3 regions of the Mesorhizobium sp. WSM4820 genome follow, and region 1 is predicted to be linked to each of the others. Evidence: riboswitches for the same ligand, from Rfam matches in the RefSeq annotation. Region 1 holds a riboswitch; each other region holds the start of a gene.
What was found. A riboswitch is a leader RNA that binds a small molecule or an ion and turns the genes downstream of it on or off. The one in region 1 is predicted to bind cobalamin.
Positions count from the first base shown of each region.

Region 2: it holds a riboswitch for cobalamin, as region 1 does, so the genes downstream of both, AC0L2R_RS04250 (aromatic ring-hydroxylating oxygenase subunit alpha) here and AC0L2R_RS28835 (ABC transporter ATP-binding protein) in region 1, are expected to answer to the same signal.
Region 3: it holds a riboswitch for cobalamin, as region 1 does, so the genes downstream of both, AC0L2R_RS22675 (CbtB domain-containing protein) here and AC0L2R_RS28835 (ABC transporter ATP-binding protein) in region 1, are expected to answer to the same signal.

Region 1 covers NZ_JBVVQN010000024.1:909-6,918, forward strand. Annotated here, with positions in the region: gene AC0L2R_RS28825 (bifunctional helix-turn-helix transcriptional regulator/GNAT family N-acetyltransferase) at 1-529, shown strand, start outside; gene AC0L2R_RS28830 (AraC family transcriptional regulator) at 703-1,536, opposite strand; cobalamin riboswitch at 1,802-2,002, shown strand; gene AC0L2R_RS28835 (ABC transporter ATP-binding protein) at 2,090-2,902, shown strand; gene AC0L2R_RS28840 (ABC transporter substrate-binding protein) at 2,899-3,846, shown strand; gene AC0L2R_RS28845 (FecCD family ABC transporter permease) at 3,876-4,892, shown strand; gene AC0L2R_RS28850 (diguanylate cyclase domain-containing protein) at 5,353-6,010, shown strand, end outside.
Region 2 covers NZ_JBVVQN010000002.1:179,415-185,424, forward strand. Annotated here, with positions in the region: gene bglA (beta-galactosidase BglA) at 1-764, shown strand, start outside; gene AC0L2R_RS04230 (ABC transporter ATP-binding protein) at 790-1,902, shown strand; gene AC0L2R_RS04235 (DUF680 domain-containing protein) at 2,093-2,329, opposite strand; gene AC0L2R_RS04240 (DUF680 domain-containing protein) at 2,404-2,628, opposite strand; gene AC0L2R_RS04245 (DUF680 domain-containing protein) at 2,696-2,902, opposite strand; cobalamin riboswitch at 3,410-3,612, shown strand; gene AC0L2R_RS04250 (aromatic ring-hydroxylating oxygenase subunit alpha) at 3,726-4,973, shown strand; gene AC0L2R_RS04255 (FAD-binding oxidoreductase) at 4,997-6,010, shown strand, end outside.
Region 3 covers NZ_JBVVQN010000014.1:187,156-193,165, forward strand. Annotated here, with positions in the region: gene cbiB (adenosylcobinamide-phosphate synthase CbiB) at 1-390, shown strand, start outside; gene cobO (cob(I)yrinic acid a,c-diamide adenosyltransferase) at 563-1,177, opposite strand; gene cobU (bifunctional adenosylcobinamide kinase/adenosylcobinamide-phosphate guanylyltransferase) at 1,179-1,676, opposite strand; gene AC0L2R_RS22670 (CbtA family protein) at 1,699-2,463, opposite strand; gene AC0L2R_RS22675 (CbtB domain-containing protein) at 2,479-2,658, opposite strand; cobalamin riboswitch at 2,696-2,905, opposite strand; gene AC0L2R_RS22680 (heparan-alpha-glucosaminide N-acetyltransferase) at 3,207-4,199, shown strand; gene AC0L2R_RS22685 (methyltransferase family protein) at 4,196-4,702, shown strand; gene AC0L2R_RS22690 (MerR family transcriptional regulator) at 4,715-5,101, opposite strand; gene mgtE (magnesium transporter) at 5,238-6,010, opposite strand, start outside.

The DNA.
Region 1 (6,010 bases):
GGCGATGCAGACGGTGCAGCGCCTGCTGGGCGAGAGTGCAGAGCCCAGGGTCCCTTACATGCTGCGGTCTTTGCAGGTCGGCGACATCGGCTGGATCATCCATCGCCAAGGCCTGCTCTATGCGCAGGAATATGGCTGGGACGAAACTTATGAGGCGCTGGTCGCCGAAATCCTCGGCGCTTTCGTCAAATCCTACGATCCGAAATGGGAACGCAGCTGGATCGCCGAGCGGGAAGGGGAAGTCGTCGGCTCGGTCTTTCTCGTGCGCCAGTCGGACGCGGTGGCGAAGCTGCGCCTGCTCTATGTCGAGCCCTCGGCGCGCGGTCTCGGCATCGGCAGTCGGCTGGTCGAGGAATGCATCGGCTTTGCCCGTGCCAAGGGCTACAAGAAATTGACGCTGTGGACCAACGACGTGCTCACCTCAGCGCGCCGCATCTACGAGGCGGCCGGGTTCAAGCTGGCCAATCAGGAACGCCACCACGCCTTCGGCAAGGATCTGGTCGGCCAGAACTGGAACCTGGAGCTGTAGCATTTTTCCCTTCTCCCCTTGTGGGAGAAGGTGGATCGGCGCGCAGCGCCGAGACGGATGAGGGGTGTTGGCCGGAGTGCTGTTAGTGCCAAGCTGGAGCACCCCTCATCCGACCTCGCTTCGCGAGGCCACCTTCTCCCACAAGGGGAGAAGGCAAGACAAGGCGGCCATTCTCACCCTTTGACCGGTATCCAGATTTCCAGCCCGCCATTGCCGCTGCGCGGATCGAATTCGGGGCCGTAGCGCTCGAATTCGGGCGCGTCGGCAATCTTGTGCCCGGAGGCCGGCAGCCATTTGTTCCAGATCGTGTTGACCGTGCGGCGGATGGTCGAGATGTGGTCGCGATGGGCGAACACGGCGTATTTCTGCGCCGGCACGCGTACGCGCGAAAACCCCTTCGGCAGGTCCGAAAAATCGGACACCTCAACGCCGGCGATATAGTCGAAATTGCCTGCATCGTCGCCGTTGACGCAGACGCCATAGGCGATGTCGCCGACCTCGCCTGGAATGTTGCCGACATAGGGGCCGAACCTTTGCCACTGCATCGGAATGCCGGCGCTGGTTTCGCAGCTGTAGCGCTCGCCGAGACCGGCGATGAGGAACGGCCGGCTGGTTTCGAAACGCGGCGGCTCGAGATTGGTGAGGAAGGATTGGTCCATCAGGATCGGCTCCACGAGATCGAGGTTTTTGAGCGAGCCTTGCGCGCGCACCAGTTCCGGCGTGGTGCCGAACTGGTCGCGGAAGGCACGGGTGAAAGCCTCATGCGAGGCATAGCCGGCGTCGAGCGCGACCGAGAGGATGTCCGGTGCGCCGGCGGCGAGCCTGCGCGCCGCCTCGGTCAGCCGGCGAGAACGCAGGTAGCCCATCACCGAACGTCCGGTCGCCGCACCGAAAGCCCGCGTCACGTGAAAGCGCGACACGCCGCTGCTGTTGGCGACATCGTCGAGCGAGAGGGCCTCCGGCAGATGGCTTTCGACGAACCACAGCGCTTTCTCGGTCGGGTTCATATGGCTCCTTGCTGTGGGACTGCGCATCGGCCAGGTCATGGTATCGCTTCTTGGTGGAGGCAGTTTGATCGAAATTGCGCACCGCGCAATGCGACGCTGGTCGGCAAGTCGAAGGCGTTGGGCGAAGGGCTTGACGGGAGCAGGCGTTGTCTTTTAAGTAGTAATGTTATTACATTACGAGATTCGGTATGCTCGTTCTGACAAGACCATTGCTCGCGGGGCACTCCGGAACCCGGAAATTTATTGCGCTGGGATTGGCGGAAAACTAGGGTGGCTGACTGATGGTCCCCAAGCCGAAAGGCGAGGGGTGAAAAGGGAACACGGTGAGATCTTCGGATCGAGGCCGTGGCTGCCCCCGCAACTGTAAGCGGCGAGCAAAATCCGAAACGCCACTGGCCAAGGCTGGGAAGGCAGGATGGCGCAAGGACCCGCGAGCCAGGAGACCTGCCATCGCACGAGTTGACCGGACGGGGTGTGCCGGGAGGAGACGTGGACATCGGTCTTGTCGGCCGGTCCAGCTTCCTTCCGTCGCCATTGAGAAAGTGACGGTAAGTTGGACGCCTGCCAGCCTCTTCTTGAAGCGCGTGAACTGAGCGCCACGGCGAATGGCCAGCGCCTGGTCAGTGCGGTCAGCCTTTCGGTCGCGGCGGGAGACCGCCTCGCCATCATCGGTCCCAACGGCGCCGGCAAGACGACGCTGCTGCGCATGCTATGCGGCACGCTGCGTCCGAGCGCGGGAGATGTGAGATTTTCCGGACGCCGGCTGGAGACGTTTCCGGCCGCCGAGCGGGCGCTGCACATGGCGGTCGTCGGCCAGACCGATCAGCCCGATCCGCGGCTTGCCGTGATCGACTACGTCGGACTTGGGCGGGTCCCGCATGCCGGCTGGCGACGCAGGAGCGAGCAACGCGACATCGTCGTCGAAGCGCTTCGCAGAACTGGCCTGCTGCCGCTGCTCGGCCGCACGATCGGCTCGCTGTCGGGTGGTGAGCGGCAACGCGCCCAGCTGGCGCGCGCCATCGCCCAGGAGCCGAAAATCCTGTTCCTCGATGAACCGACCAATCATCTCGATCCGCGCGCCCGCAGCGAACTCCTCGAACTTGTATCGCAGCTTGGCATGACCGTCGTGGCGGTGCTGCATGATCTGTCGCTGGTCACGCCATTTGCCACCAGGGTCGCGGTGATGAACGAGGCCCGCCTGCAGGCACTCGCCGGTCCGCGCGAGGCGCTGACCAAGCAGTTGATCCGCGAGATTTTCGGCGTCGAGGTGCTTCGGCTGCGCCATCCCACCGAAGACCGCGAACTCACGGTGTTCGAAGTCCCGAACCGTGCCTCTTCTGATCTAACCAAGGAGCAACACCCGTGAAACGCCTCGCATTGCCTTTTGCCTCTCTGCTGCTTGCCCAGGCCGCCTTCGCTTTCCCGGTAACAGTCGACAGCTGCGGCACACCGCTGACGTTCGACGCCGCACCGAAGCGCGCCGTCATCCAGGATATGAACATGGCCGAGATGGCCTTCGCGCTGGGGCTTCAACCGTCGATCGTCGGTCTGACCGGCATCACCGGATGGTACAAGGTCGGTCCGGAATTCAAGGCCGGGCAGGGCGCGATTCCGGAACTCGCGCCGAAATACCCGACGCTCGAAAACCTGGTAGCGGTCGAGCCCGATTTCTTCTTCGCCGGCTGGTATTACGGCATGAAGCCGGGCGGCGAGGTAACGCCAGATACGCTGGCGCCGCACGGCATCAAGACGCTGGTGCTGACGGAAAGCTGCGTCCATCTCGACAACAACCGCCCCGCCGCCTCGATGGACCTGCTCTACGGCGACATCGAAAAGCTGGGCAGGATTTTCGGCAAGGAAGCCAAGGCGGAAATACTTGTTTCAGGCTGGAAAGCGCAACTCGCCGATATCACGGCAAAGGTCGGCGACCGCGAGCGGACGCGGGTGTTTCTCTACGACTCCGGCGAAGACAAACCCTTCACATCAGGCAAGTTCGCGATCCCCAGCGCCATGATCGCCGCTGCCGGCGGCGACAACATCATGGCCGACATGCAGACGAGCTGGGGCAACACGGACTGGGAAACGGTCGCTTCCCGCAATCCGCAGTTCCTGATCCTGCTCGACTATCAGGACGGCGGCGGTTACAGGAAACTGCTCGACTTCCTCAAAGTCCATCCGGCAATGAAGGAGACCGATGCGGTCAGGAACGAGCGCTTCGTCGCGCTGCGCTATGCCGAATTGACCCCCGGACCCGCCAACATCGAGGCGATCGGCAAGATCGCCAGCGCGATGCACCCGGAAGCCTTCTGAGCTTGCGCCACAGGGCGTTCGAATTGGCCATGGCAGCAGGAGTGGCAGCAATCGCCGCTCTTGCTCTGCTGTCGATCGCCTATGGATCGACAGTCATAGCGTTGAGCGACGTGGTTGCTGCGCTCGGACATGCGGCCGGGCTGGATGGAGACCTCGTGCCCGGCTCAGTCGGCAATATCCCGGTCGCCAAGATCCCAGTTGCCAAGATTGTCGTCGATCTCAGGCTGCCGCGCACCATCATGGCGATCTGTGTCGGCGCCGGGCTGGGCGTCATCGGCGCGCTGCTGCAGACGGTAACCCGAAACGACCTCGCCGATCCGTTCCTGTTCGGCCTTTCCTCCGGTGCGGCGGCGGGTGCTGTTTCCGTCATCACCATTTTTGGCGACCGGTTCGGCATCTGGACGTTGCCGGTTGCCGCCTTCACCGGCGGCATATTGGCCGCCGGCATCGTGCTTTTGCTGGTTTCGCGGGTGAGGGGGCAAGGCCCCGAACGGCTGATACTGGCCGGGCTTGCCGTCTCGTTCATGTTCATCGCCCTGACCAACTATCTCGTCTTCGCCGGAGACCAGCGCGCCGCTAACTCGGTATTGTTCTGGACGATGGGCGGGCTCGGCCTGGCGCGATGGGACAATGTCGGGCTGGCTGCTCTTGGCGCGGGCACCATTCTTGCTTATGGCCTGTGGAACCATCGCAAGCTCGACGCCTTCCTGGCCGGCGAGAATGCTGCCGAAAGTCTTGGGGTGCCGGTTGTGCGGATGCGCAGGACGGCGTTTCTCGTCGCTGCCTTCTCGACGGCGATCCTGGTCTCGGTCGCAGGTGTCATCGGTTTCGTCGGGCTGATGATCCCGCATCTGTCCCGGCCCCTGGCCGGCCCGTTGCATCTGCGCCTGATTGCAAGCTGCGCCCTCTTCGGAGCGGTGCTGCTGCTGGCAAGCGACCTTCTGGCGCGCACGCTGCTGCCGCCGCAGGAACTGCCGATCGGCATCATCACCAGTTCGGTCGGCGCTTTCTTCGTGGTCACCATGCTCATTCGCAATCGTTCATGATGGGCTGCCATGCACACTTGCCGGCTTCTGGCACAATGCCGAGTCTTTGGACTGACCTCTTGGACCGGCGCAGCGCGCCGAACCGCCTGTCAAGATTTTCACCGGCAGGATCGGCCATCATGTGCGATGGGCCTGCACGAGATTGGCTCCCCCTTCTCCCCTTGTGGGAGAAGGTGGCCGCCCACGGGTCTTGCCTCCGGCAAGCCCGAGGACAGGCGCCGCGGCCGGATGAGGGGTGCTCCAGCTTGGAACCGACAGCACAGCACCCCTCAACCGTCTCGGCGCTGCGCGCCGATCCACCTTCTCCCACAACAAGGGGAGAAGGCAAGAACTGCGCCATGCCCCGGTCGGCATCGACCCGGTTCACACGCCATTAGTATATCTGGACCACTATGCGGTCGCTTAGCTTGCAGCGAGCTTTCCTTGCTTTGCGCCAGGCGCCGAACCGGAGGAACTGTGGTTGGTCACGAAACCATCGAGGCAAGCCGCCCAGGCGCCCGAACCGACCGAGCATGCCACGCTGGCGAAACTGGCGGGCTCCTCGTACGAGACGCTCGAGCGCGAACTCAGGGCTACGATCGCAACACTCGAGCAGCAGGCGCTGCGATTCGAGACGGCGATCGACAACATCTCGCAAGGCATCTGCTTTTTCGACGCCGCTGAACGGCTGATCCTGTGCAACCGCCGCTATGCGGAAATTTACCGCATCGCGCCCGAACACTTGCGCCCCGGCCGGACGCTGGGCGAAATCGTCGAACGCCGCATCGCTGCCGGGACATCCGCGATGGCCAGCGACGCTTATCTCGCATTCGCCCGGGCGGTCAATTCGGGCACGACCTTGAGAAACTGGACCGCCAATCTCACCGACGGCCGGACAATTCAGATCTGCCATCAGCCGATGCCTGACGGCGGATGGGTGGCCACGCATGAGGACATAACGGAGCTCACCGCCAATCGCCTGATCGTCGACGAGCGCATCTCGCTGCAAACGCTGATCGACTGGGTGCCCGACTACCTGTGGGTGAAGGACACCGAAAGCCGCTTCGTCGTCGCCAACAGGGCCATTGCTTCCGACAGCGGCAAGGCCAAAACCAGTGACATGATCGGTTTGACCGATT
Region 2 (6,010 bases), on a different contig from region 1:
GCAAGCGCGTGCACATGTGCTATTCATTCGACTTCCTGGCGCCCGAAAAGATCAGCGCGGCAAAAGTGCGTTCGGTGCTGGAAGCCTTTGGCGAGGTCGCCAGCGACGGCTGGTCGTGTTGGGCCTTCTCCAACCACGACGTGATGCGCACTGCCTCGCGCTGGGCGGCCAGCGAGGCCGACCAGACCGCTTATCTCAAGGTGATCTCGGCGCTGCTGATGTCGCTGCGTGGCTCGGTCTGCATCTACCAGGGCGAGGAACTCGGTCTTGGCGAAGCGGAATTGCAATTCGAGGATCTGCAGGACCCCTACGGCATCCGGTTCTGGCCGGAATTCAAGGGCCGCGACGGCTGCCGCACGCCGATGGTCTGGAATGGCGCCGACGGCAATGGCGGCTTCTCCACGGCAAAGCCCTGGCTGCCCGTGCCTGCCAAGCACCTTTCGCAGGCGGTCGATGTGCAGCAGGGCGACGACAACTCGCTGCTCGAACACTACCGGCGCTTTCTCGCTTTCCGCCGCCTGTATCCGGCGCTGGCCAAGGGCGAGATCGAGTTCATCGAAAGCCAGGGCAATACGGTCGCCTTCACGCGCCGCGAGGGCAATGAGCAGATCGTCTGCGCCTTCAATCTCGGCAGCCGACCGGCCGAAGTCAATCTCGGCGGACGCTCGCTGCAGCCCTTGCCGGGGCACGGGTTTTCGGGACAGACTGACGCCGGCTTTATCCGCCTCGACGGCTACGGCGCCTGGTTCGGGCGTGTCGACTGAATTTGCAATTCACTGGAGGGAACCCATGGCCGATGTCACGCTAAGGCAAGTGAAGAAATCATACGGCAATCTCAACATTCTCCATGGCATCGACCTCGACATAAAGTCGGGCGAGTTCATCGTCTTCGTCGGCCCTTCGGGCTGTGGCAAGTCGACCTTGCTGCGGTCGATCGCCGGGCTTGAGGAAATCACCTCCGGCGAGCTCAAGATCGACGGCGAGGTGGTGAACGACGTGCCGCCGTCGAAGCGCGGCATCGCCATGGTGTTCCAGTCCTATGCGCTCTATCCGCACATGACTGTTTACGACAACATGGCGTTCTCGATGAAGATCGGCAAGGAGAGCAAGGCCGAGATCGACAAGCGGGTGCGCCAGGCGGCGGAAATCCTGCAGCTGACCAAATATCTCGACCGCCTGCCCAAGGCGATGTCGGGCGGCCAGCGCCAGCGCGTCGCCATCGGCCGCGCCATCGTGCGCAACCCCAAGGTCTTCCTGTTCGACGAGCCGCTGTCGAACCTCGACGCGGCGCTGCGCGTCGCCACCCGCATCGAGATCGCCAAGCTCAAGGAATCGATGCCTGCTACAACGATGATCTACGTCACCCACGACCAGGTCGAGGCGATGACGCTGGCCGACCGCATCGTGGTGCTCAAGGAGGGCCATATCGAGCAGGTCGGCACGCCGATGGAGCTCTACAAGAGACCCGGCAATCTGTTCGTCGCCCAGTTCATCGGCTCGCCGGCCATGAACATCCTGCCGGCGACGATCGACAAATCAGGCGACCCGACCATCGTCAGTCATGTCGGCGGGCGCAAGGCGACGGTGCCGATCGCCACGCCGGCGTCGGTGAAGGGCGCTTCGGTGAGCTTCGGCGTGCGGCCGGAAGATCTGACGATCGCCACCGGTGCGGATTATCTTTTCGAGGGAACGGTGGATTATGTCGAGCAACTCGGCGAGGTCCAACTCGTCTATGTCGACATCGGCCGCGCCGACCTGCCGCTGGTCACCAAGCTGCCAGGCAATGTCGGGGTCAAGCGCGGCGCTGCGCTGCGCTTGAATGCCGATGCCGGCGACCTGCATATTTTCGATGCCGACGGACATTCATTCACGCTCCACAAAGCGGAAGCAAAGGCAGCCTGAGAGCAGCAGCCGAACTGATGGATGTTTGGTGACCCAAAAACGAGAGCGGCGGGCAAAGCCGCCACTCTTGTCCGTTCCGGTCGCTGTTAGAGCGACGTGCGTCCAAGTGGACGCACAAAGGTACGCTCCGACACTTTAACCCTGCGCATCGTGCTTTCCGAAAATCGGAACCGATTTTCGGGCCGATGCGCTAGCGGCCGAACAGGTTCCGGTCGCTGCCCTGCGGGGCGGACTTCTGTACGTCGCCCGACGAGTTGAGCAGCTTGTAGACCGGCGAACCGGTATTGCGTACCGAAGAAGTCTGCGTGTTGTCGACGTTGATGGTCGCCTGCTTGTTGATGTCGGTTCTGCCAAAGTTGTCGCTACCGGCAAAAGCGCCGCCCGCAGCAATCAAAAGCGCGGCGGCGGTAAGAACGATCTTCTTCATTTTCAAAACTCCTGGATTTTCTTGGTTCCGCCAGCCCGGCGGGCAAATGCCGCCGCCGCTGTTGGAACGAACTGTTAGTTGTTGCCGAACAGCTTACGGTCGCTGCCGTTGACGGGTTTCTCGTCAGCCGGAACCGGATTCTGCGCCGACGCCGAATTCCGAATCGAAGCCGTGTACGAGTTGCTGTCGACCGCAGCGGCCGGCTGGTTGGCGCCGTTCGATCCAAAGTTGTCGCTGCCGGCAAAAGCACTGCCGGAGATGGCCATAATGGCGGCGGTGGCAAGAATGAGCTTCTTCATTTCAAATACTCCTGAGTTCCTCAGATCCCGAGCGGCGGACCGCCACTTTGCTGTTTGGGACCAGCTGTTAATTGTTGCCGAAAAGGTTGCGGTCGGCGCCCTGGCCAACGGCCTGCTTTTCAGCGTGAGCCGGCGTCTGGACAGAGGCCGTATACGAGCTGTCGACCGCGACGGCCGGCTGGTTGGCGGCGTTGGACCCATAATGGTCGCTGCCGGCAAAGGCGCTGCCGGTGATGGCCAGAGCGGCGACGGCAGCAAGAGCGATCTTTTTCATTTTAGTACTCCAGTATCTTGGTCTTCAGTCCGTCTAGCGGCGTGTCTTGGGAGGATGCGCGCGTCGTTCGGACAGCCCCGATGTGGGAAGGCCATTTGGCGGATTCCAATCACGAAGTTGTTCCGTGTGGACCAAGAATCTACACCTTGAAATTGTACCAGAGGCATCTAGCACTATGGTTTTACGGTTTGTTTTCAATATCTTATTCAAAATTAGCAATTCATGATTTGACGGATTGGCGAATTTGCGTTCACAGCGTGTTGCACGCATTGTCAACAGAAACGAACCGTTCGGTTCGATTTTAGAAGCGGCTAATAGTCACTTTTGTAAACTGTTAACCTTCCTGATCTCCGCCGCGGGTCGGATTCTATGTCACGGCAGCCGACAGTGGCCGCCGACAAAGTGGGGCTTCAGCCCTGCAGATATAAACCTGCAGGTTTCGCCGGCGGTGTCGCGCCGCATGGATACGATGTCGCTTTCATGCCGGCAGTCAGCCGGCCGGCATGATTAGATCACGCCATCTCAGGTGCCGCTTGGTGACGACGAAGCGGAGAATTGGGAAGCCGGTCAGAACCCGGCGCTGCCCCCGCAACGGTGGTGGAGTTCAAGTCGCAACGGGAGACCACTGGGCCACAAGCCTGGGAAGGTGTCGCGACGAGTCCGCAAGGACACTCCAGAGCCCGGAAACCAGCCCGAGATTTTCAGACTCGACTGATCGCGGTGGGCGGTCAAGAGGTGGATGATGCACGTCCGGCCCTGTCGCCGGCGTGCAAACGGTCCTCCCTCCATCACCACCAGTTCAGTCCTTACACGAGGACAGGACATGGACGCGCGCAACGACATGCTGAGGCTCTTGCACGGCCGCAGGCAAGGCTATTCGCTCGAGCAGCCCTTCTACACCGATCCAGATTTCTTCAAGCTCGACATGGAGCTGATCTGGTATCGCGACTGGCTGTTCATCGGCCACGATTGCGAGTTGCCGAAAGCTGGCAGCTATATCACCGCCCAGATCGGCGACTATCCGGTCGTGCTGGTCCGCGACCAGCAAGGCAAGATCAATGCCTTCCACAATTCCTGCCGGCATCGCGGCAGCCGTGTCTGCAATGCCGACAAGGGCACTGCGGCGAAGCTGGTCTGCCCCTATCACCAGTGGACCTACGAGCTGGACGGCCGGCTGTTGTTTGCTCGCCAGATGGCAGACGGCTTCGACAAGAGCCAGTTCAGCCTGAAGCCGGTGGCTTGCGAAAGCGTTGGCGGCTACATCTTTATCTGCCTGGCCAACGAGCCGGCCGATTTCGCGCCGATGCGCGCCATGATCGAGCCTTACCTCCTGCCGCACCGGCTGCGCGAGGCAAAAATCGCCTTCGAATCGACCATCGTCGAGAAGGGCAACTGGAAGCTCGTCTGGGAGAACAACCGCGAGTGCTACCATTGCGCCGGCAACCATCCGGAACTCTGCAAGACATTCCCGGAAGCGCCGACCGTGACCGGCGTGCAGGGCGCCGACAGCGATCCAGAGATGCTCGCGCACTGGGCGAAATGCGAGGCGGCGGGCTTGCCGAGCAAGTTCCGCATCGATCCGGCCGGGCAGTATCGCGCCACCCGCGCGCCGCTGCTGCACGACGCCGTCAGCTACACGATGACGGGAAGACGCGCGGTGAAGAAGAACCTTTCCGACAGCGTTTCGACCGACCGTATCGGCTCGCTGCTGCTCTATCACTATCCGACGAGTTGGAACCATATCCTCGGCGATCATGCCGTCACCTTCCGCGTGCTGCCGATCAGTGCCACGGAAACGGCCGTCACCACCAAATGGCTTGTCCACAAGGACGCGGTCGAAGGCGTCGATTACGACCTCGCCGAACTCACCCATGTCTGGACCGAGACCAACGACCAGGACCGTCGCATTGTCGAGGAAAACGCCTTCGGCATCCTGTCGCCGGCCTATGAGCCCGGCCCCTATTCGGAACTGCATGAGGGCGGCGTCATCCAGTTCGTCGAATGGTACGCCTCCTTCATCGGGCCGCGCCTTGCCGAGGCCGGGCGGCCGGCGCTGCGCAGCGTCGCCTGAACGAGGTCAAGGGCATGAATGCGATGACGGACCTTGGCCTCTACCGCCATCTCGACGAGATGGCGCCCTGGAACGACCGGCTCCAGGTGCTGGAAGTCATCGGCGTCAGCGACGAGGCGCCTGACGTGAAGACCTTCACCTTCCGCTCTGACAACCAGACCTGGTTCCGCTACAGACCGGGGCAGTTCGTGACGCTGGAACTGCCGACCACCGAGGGCCCGATGATGCGGACCTATACGCTGTCGTCCTCGCCGTCGAGGCCGTTCTCGATCGCGGTGACGGTGAAAGCGCAGGCCGGCAGCCTCGGCACCCGCTGGATGTTCGACAATCTGAAGCCCGGCGTTCACGTGAAGGCCTATGGGCCGGCGGGCGACTTTTCGCTGCACAGCCATCCAGCGGCCAAGTATCTGTTCATTTCGGCCGGCTCAGGCGTGACGCCGATGATGTCGATGCTGCGCTGGCTGAACGACTGCGCGCCATGGACAGATGTCGGCTTCGTCAACTGCGCGCGAAAGCCCGAGGAGATCATCTTCCGCAAGGAGCTCGAGCTGCTCGGCAGCCGCATGCCGGGCCTGACGCTCGGCTTCATGATCGAGGAGCGGTCCAGCCGTGAGGGCTGGTTCGGCCATATGGGCCGGATCGACGCGATACGGCTGCCGCTGCTGGCCCCCGATTTTCGCGAGCGCGAAATTTTCTGCTGCGGCCCCGACCCGTTCATGCGCGCCGTGCGGCAGATGCTGGAGGCGGCCGGCTTCGACATGGCCAACTACCATCAGGAGAGCTTTGCGGCCCCGGCGGTGGAGGAAATACCGGCCCCGTTCGGTTCGCCGGCGGAAGGTGGACCGGCAGAGAGTGGGGTCGAGGTACCTGCCGAGGCCGCAACACCGATCCGCTTTTCGCTTTCGGATATCGATGCCGAATGCGTTGCCGGCCAGACCGTGCTGCAGACGGCGCGCGCTTCGGGCGTACGAATTCCCGCAGCCTGCGAGTTCGGCCTGTGCGGAACCTGCAAGGTGAAAAAGGTCTCGGGCACAGTC
Region 3 (6,010 bases), on a different contig from region 1:
GAGGCCTTCGGCAGGGCGGCGGCGCGCTTCGACGATCTGATCAACCTGCCGGCGTCGCGGCTGACCGCACTGCTTATCGTGCTGGCCGCCTTCCTCGTCAAAGACGCTGACGCCGGCAACGCCTGGCGCACCGTGCAGCGCGACGCGAAAAAGCACCGCTCGCCGAATGCCGGCTGGCCGGAGGCCGCGATGGCCGGCGCGCTCGGCCTGGCGCTGGCCGGGCCGCGCTCCTACGACGGCGTCATGGTCGACGACGCGTTCATGGGCGAAGGCGGCCGCCGCGATGTCGAGAGCGTGGACATCAGACGAGCGCTAAGACTCTATCAGGTTGCCGACTTTCTGCTGATGGGACTGTTCGGCTTGCTGTCGGTGATCGTTATCGTTGCGTGACTGCGGCCTCCCCTTCTCCCCTTGTGGGAGAAGGGGGCCGCGAAGCGGCCGGATGAGGGGTGTTCCAGCTGGTACCGACGGCGCTCCGTCCAGCACCCCTCAACCGTCTTGGCGCTACGCGCCAATCCACCTTCTCCCACAAGGGGAGAAGGAAGAAGAGGCGAACGAAACCTCAAAACTCTATGCCTTGCTGCGCTTTCACGCCGGCGGAAAAGTGATGCTTCGTAACTCCCATCTCGGTGACCAGATCGGCGGCATCGACCAGCGCCGGCTTGGCGTTGCGGCCGGTGACGACGATATGCAGGTTTTCGCGGCGGCCCTTCAGCGCCGCCACCACCGTGTCGAGATCGAGATAGTCGTAGCGCAGCGCGATGTTCAATTCGTCGAGCACCAGCAGGCTGATCGATGGATCGGCCATCAGTTCGAGCACCTTGGCCCAGCCAGCCTCGGCGGCGGCGATGTCGCGCTTCAGATCCTGCGTTTCCCAGGTAAAACCCTCGCCCATCGTGTGCCAGACGACCCGATCGCCGAAAGCGGCAAAGGCGTCCTTCTCGCCGGTGTGCCATTTGCCCTTGATGAACTGGACGACGCCGACGCGCCTGCCGTAGCCGAGCATCCTCAGCGCCAGCCCGAAGGCGGCAGTGGTCTTGCCCTTGCCGGGCCCGGTGTTGACGATCAGCAGTCCCTTCTCGACCGTCTTGGCCGCGACCTCGGCGTCCTGTACCGCCTTGCGCTTGGCCATCTTGGCGCGGTGGCGTTGCTCGTCCCTGTCGTCGATATCGGTCATATCACTTCACCTTGAGCGGCAGTCCCGCCACCATCAGCAGCACCGTGCCGGCGACGGCGGCGACCTGCTGGTTGAGCCGGCCGGCGGCATCGCGAAACCGGCGGGCAAGCGCATTGTCGGGCACGATGCCCTGCCCGACCTCGTTGGAAACCACGAACCACGGCCCGCGCGGCCGCGACAGCACATCCGCCAGCCCTCGGCATTCGGCCTCAATGTCGCGTTCGGCCAGCATGTGGTTGGACAGCCACAGCGTCAGGCAGTCGATCAGGACGGGCCGGCCGTCAGGCAGCGCCTCGATCGCGCCGACGAGATCGAGCGGCGCGTCGACGGTCGTCCAACCCTCGCCGCGCCGAGCCCGGTGCAGCGCGATGCGTTCGCGCATCTCGTCGTCATAGGCTTGCGCCGTGGCGATGTAGATCCACGGCGCCGGACAGGCCGTCACCAGGCTTTCGGCATGCGCGCTCTTGCCCGAGCGTGCACCGCCGACGACCAGGGTCAGCTTGCTGCCTGGAGCAGCGCGATCAGGCAAGGCTATCGCGCAGGCCGGTTGCGGTGCCGGTCAAGCGGCCGCGCACCAAGCCGACGGCAGCGCCGAGTACCAGCCAGAACACCAGATTGGTCAGCGTCACCGCCACCACGAACTGGTGGTGCAGGCCTTCCGGGATCGGCGATTCGAAACTGTCGGGCTGCGGCGCGCCGACAATATGCGGCGCCACGATCAACGCCACGGCAATCACCGCCAGCGGCAATGACTTGCGAAAGGCGAGCAGGCCGAGACCGGCAGCGCTCGCCACCACCGTCGCCGTCCACCAGATCTGGCGCTGGGCGAGATCGGCCGGCGGCATCGCCGGCAGTTCGGGCGGCAGGCCAAGGTTCGGGGCCAGCGTGAACACGGCAAAGCCGGCAAGGCCCCAGAACAGGCCCTGTCGCCAATTGCCGATGCCGCCGGCGAATTCCGAAGCGGCGACCAGGATCAGCGCAAAGCCGATGCCGGTGACGACGTTGGCAACGACGTTGAAGGCGAAGCGCTCGAAGCCATCGGCAGGCGCCCAGCCTTCCTCTTCCGCGGTGGCTGCTTCAGCCGGCACGGCGCTGCTCATGGCATTGCTGCCTGCTGTGGCCGGCGACAAACCATGGTCATGCGTGTGACCACCGCCGGCCTGTTCGTAGACTTCCGCCTTGAGGATGAGTGGCACCGTGGCGTAGGCCTGCATGCAGGCGAGAACGACGCCGGCCACTAGCCCTGCGATCGCCGCGATGAACACGACGTTGCGAAACAGTGTCATGGTGTCAGCCCCTCGTCAGTGGCAGGGAAAGCCCATCGAATGGCGATAGTCGTGGGCGGCATTGTGGACCGCATCGATATGCGAGAAGCCGACAAAGCCCATGACGAAAACGCCGAGAAATGCAGCAAGCGCCAACTGCACGAAGCGCGACTGCGAGGAGACGGAAGCGCCGAGCGAGACGGAAGCGGTATTCATGTCTTGTCCTTTCGCCCTCCACCCGAGGGCATAGAAGTCAGTTCTCCTGTCGCCGGCAGGTCTCCTGGCTCGCGGATCAGCGCCCTTCCCCACCTTCCCGAAGAAGCTCTTCCCGAAGAAAATCTTCAGTGGCATATGGAGAGGACTACCGCACACAGTTGCGGGGGCAGCCACGGCATCGGGCGAATTTTGCCCCTACCGCATTCCCTCTTGGTTCCAAAACGGAACCGACGACGGCTGCGACTATAGGCAGAATCGCCGCGCCCGGCAAACCAAATTCCGCCAGCTAGCAGCGCGAATGCGCCGTCTCTCGTGGGCTCTTCCTTCTCCCCTTGTGGGAGAAGGTGGCCTCGCGAAGCGAGGTCGGATGAGGGGTGTTCCAGCTTGGCACCAACAGCGCTCCGGCCAGCACCCCTCTTCCGTCTTGGCGCTGCGCGCCAATCCACCTTCTCCCACAAGGGGAGAAGGAAGAAGGGCGGCGCCTGTCTTCTTTTGTCCGGGGCAACCATGATAGTCGTCTTGCAGCACTGAATCAGAATTGCGAGACCATGACCATTCCTACGCCGGCCGTTCAGGACCGATCCAGGCGCATCATCGCCATCGACGTCGCCCGCGGCTTCGCTTTGCTTGCCATGGCGAGCTACCATTTCACCTGGGATCTCGAATTCTTCGGCTACACCGATCCCGGCCTGACCGCCTTTGGCTGGTGGAAATTCTACGCGCGCTGCATCGCTTCGACCTTCCTGTTCCTGGTCGGCGTCAGCCTGTTCCTCGCCCATGGCAAGCAAATCCGCTGGAGCGGCTTCTGGAAACGCTTCGCCATGGTCGGCGGGGCGGCGCTCGCCATATCGGCCGCTACCAGGCTTGCCACCCCCGACAGTTTCATCTTCTTCGGCATCCTGCACGAGATCGCGCTCGCCAGCCTGCTCGGCCTGGCGTTTCTGCGGCTGCCGGCGCTGCTGACGCTGGTTGTCGCAGCTTTCGTCATCACCGCGCCGCTCTACCTCAGGTCCGAGATCTTCGATCATCCGGCCCTGTGGTGGGTCGGCCTGTCGGCAACCAACCCGCGCTCCAACGATTATGTCCCGCTGTTTCCATGGTTCGGCGCTGTGCTTGTCGGTATCGCGGCGGCAAAACTCGCCTTCGCCTCCGGCGTGCTGACGCGGCTGGCGGGCCTGACGCCCGGCCGCTGGACTAATCCGCTGGTCTTTATCGGCCGGCACAGCCTCGCCTTCTATCTGATCCACCAGCCGGTGCTGATCGGCTCGGTCTGGCTGATTTCGCAAGTCATGCCGGCAGCCGTCGAAACCAGGCAGGTCACCTTCCTGAAAGAGTGCCAGGCATCGTGCGAGCAATCGCGCGACACGGAGTTCTGCAGCAGCTATTGTGTCTGCATGCTCAATACGCTCGAGGGCGAGGCCACGCTTGATCGGCTCTACCGCAACGACCAGGCTGCGGAATGGAAGGCGCATCTCGACGAGCTCGCCGGCGCCTGCACCGCCAAGGCCGACGGCACTTTGATGGAGGGAGGAGCACAATGACCGACCATCAGCAGAAACCGGGCCAACAGAAACCGGGACAGCAAAAACCGGGGTTTATACCGTGGCCGCCGCTGATCTATGTCGCGGCCATCGCCGTCAGCATCGCGCTTGGCTTGCTTTATCCGCTGCCATGGATCGGCGGCCTTTTGGGCGACATCCTGTTCGCGGCCGGCTGGGTGGCATTGTTGGGCGTCGTCGCACTCTGGTTCACGGCGATCCGCATCATGATCCGGGCAAAGACGACGCTCCACCCGAACGCCGTGCCGGACCATCTGGTTACATCGGGCCCCTTCGCCGTCAGCCGCAATCCGATCTATCTGGCCAACACGCTGCTGATGATCGGCGTCGCCCTTATCTCGGGGAACGTATGGTTCCTGCCGCTGGCGATCATCGCCGCCTTCGCAACGCAGAAAATGGCGATCGAGGGCGAGGAAAAGGTTCTGGCAACGAAATTCGGCAAGAAATACCGGGATTACGCAAAAAGGGTGCGGCGCTGGATTTGAGGCGGCAACCGATCAGGTGTTGACGCCGAGTTCCACCAGCCGCTCGACGCAGGATTCCTCGGCCTGGTCCAGTTCAGCCAAGGTTTCTTCGAGGTCGCGGCGCTTCTGGCGCAGATCCTCGCGCTTTTCCTCGATGCGCTTGATCATCAGGTTGAGCTGACCGACCTCGCCGGGCGGCTCCTTGTACATCTGGATGATTTCGCGGATCTCGTTGATCGAAAAGCCGAGCCTCTTGCCACGCATGATCTGGCGGATCAGATGCCGGTCCGACGGGCGAAATAGCCGCGTGCGGCCGCGCCGCACCGGCTGCACCAGCCCCTCGTCCTCGTAGAAGCGCAGCGTCCGCGTCGAAACGTCGAATTCGCGGGTCAGTTCGGTTATCGAATAATATTCCCGCATCATCACTCCAAATTCCCGGCCGCGCTGCGGGTTCCAACCATGCGGCCTCGCTATCCGCACGCGTTTCAGAATCGGCCGGAGGCTGTTCCAAAATCTCGCATGGCATTTACGTAAAAGTCAATTGAGTAGGCGTCGCTCACACGCCGAACCACCATGTGGCGAGGCCGAGAAAGGCAAAGAAGCCGACGACGTCGGTGACCGTCGTGACGAAAACCGCCGAAGCCACGGCCGGGTCGATCTTGAACCGGTCGAGCAGCAGCGGGATCAGGATGCCGGCAAGTGCCGCCACGAACATGTTGATGATCATCGCCGCGGCGATGATGCCGCCCAGGTTGGGATCGCGGAACCAGGCGGCCGCGACGATGCCGATCAGGATGGCGAAGATGATGCCGTTGATGAAGCCCACCCCCATCTCGCGGCGGATGATGCGGCCGGCATTGTAGATGTCGAGGTCCCTGGTCGCCAGCGCCCGCACCGTGACCGTCATGGTTTGCGAGCCGGCATTGCCGCCCATGCCTGCCACGATCGGCATCAGCACGGCCAGCGCCACGATGTGCTCGATCGTGCGGTCGAACAGGCCGATCACCGAGGCCGCCAGGAACGCTGTCAAAAGGTTGACGAGCAGCCACGGAACGCGCGAGCGCGAGGTCGAAAGGATGCTGTCCGACAATTCTTCGTCGCCGACACCACCCATGCGCAGCAGATCCTCCTCGGCTTCCTGCTGGATGACGTCGACCACGTCGTCGATGGTCAGCACGCCGACCAGCCGCTCGTTCTCGTCGACGACGGCAGCGGAGAGAAGGTCGTATTGTTCGAACTCGCGCGCCGCCTCCTCCTGGTCCATCGTCGCCGGAATGGCGTGCCTGGTCTCATGCATCACCTCTTCGACCTTGATCGAGCGCTTGGTGC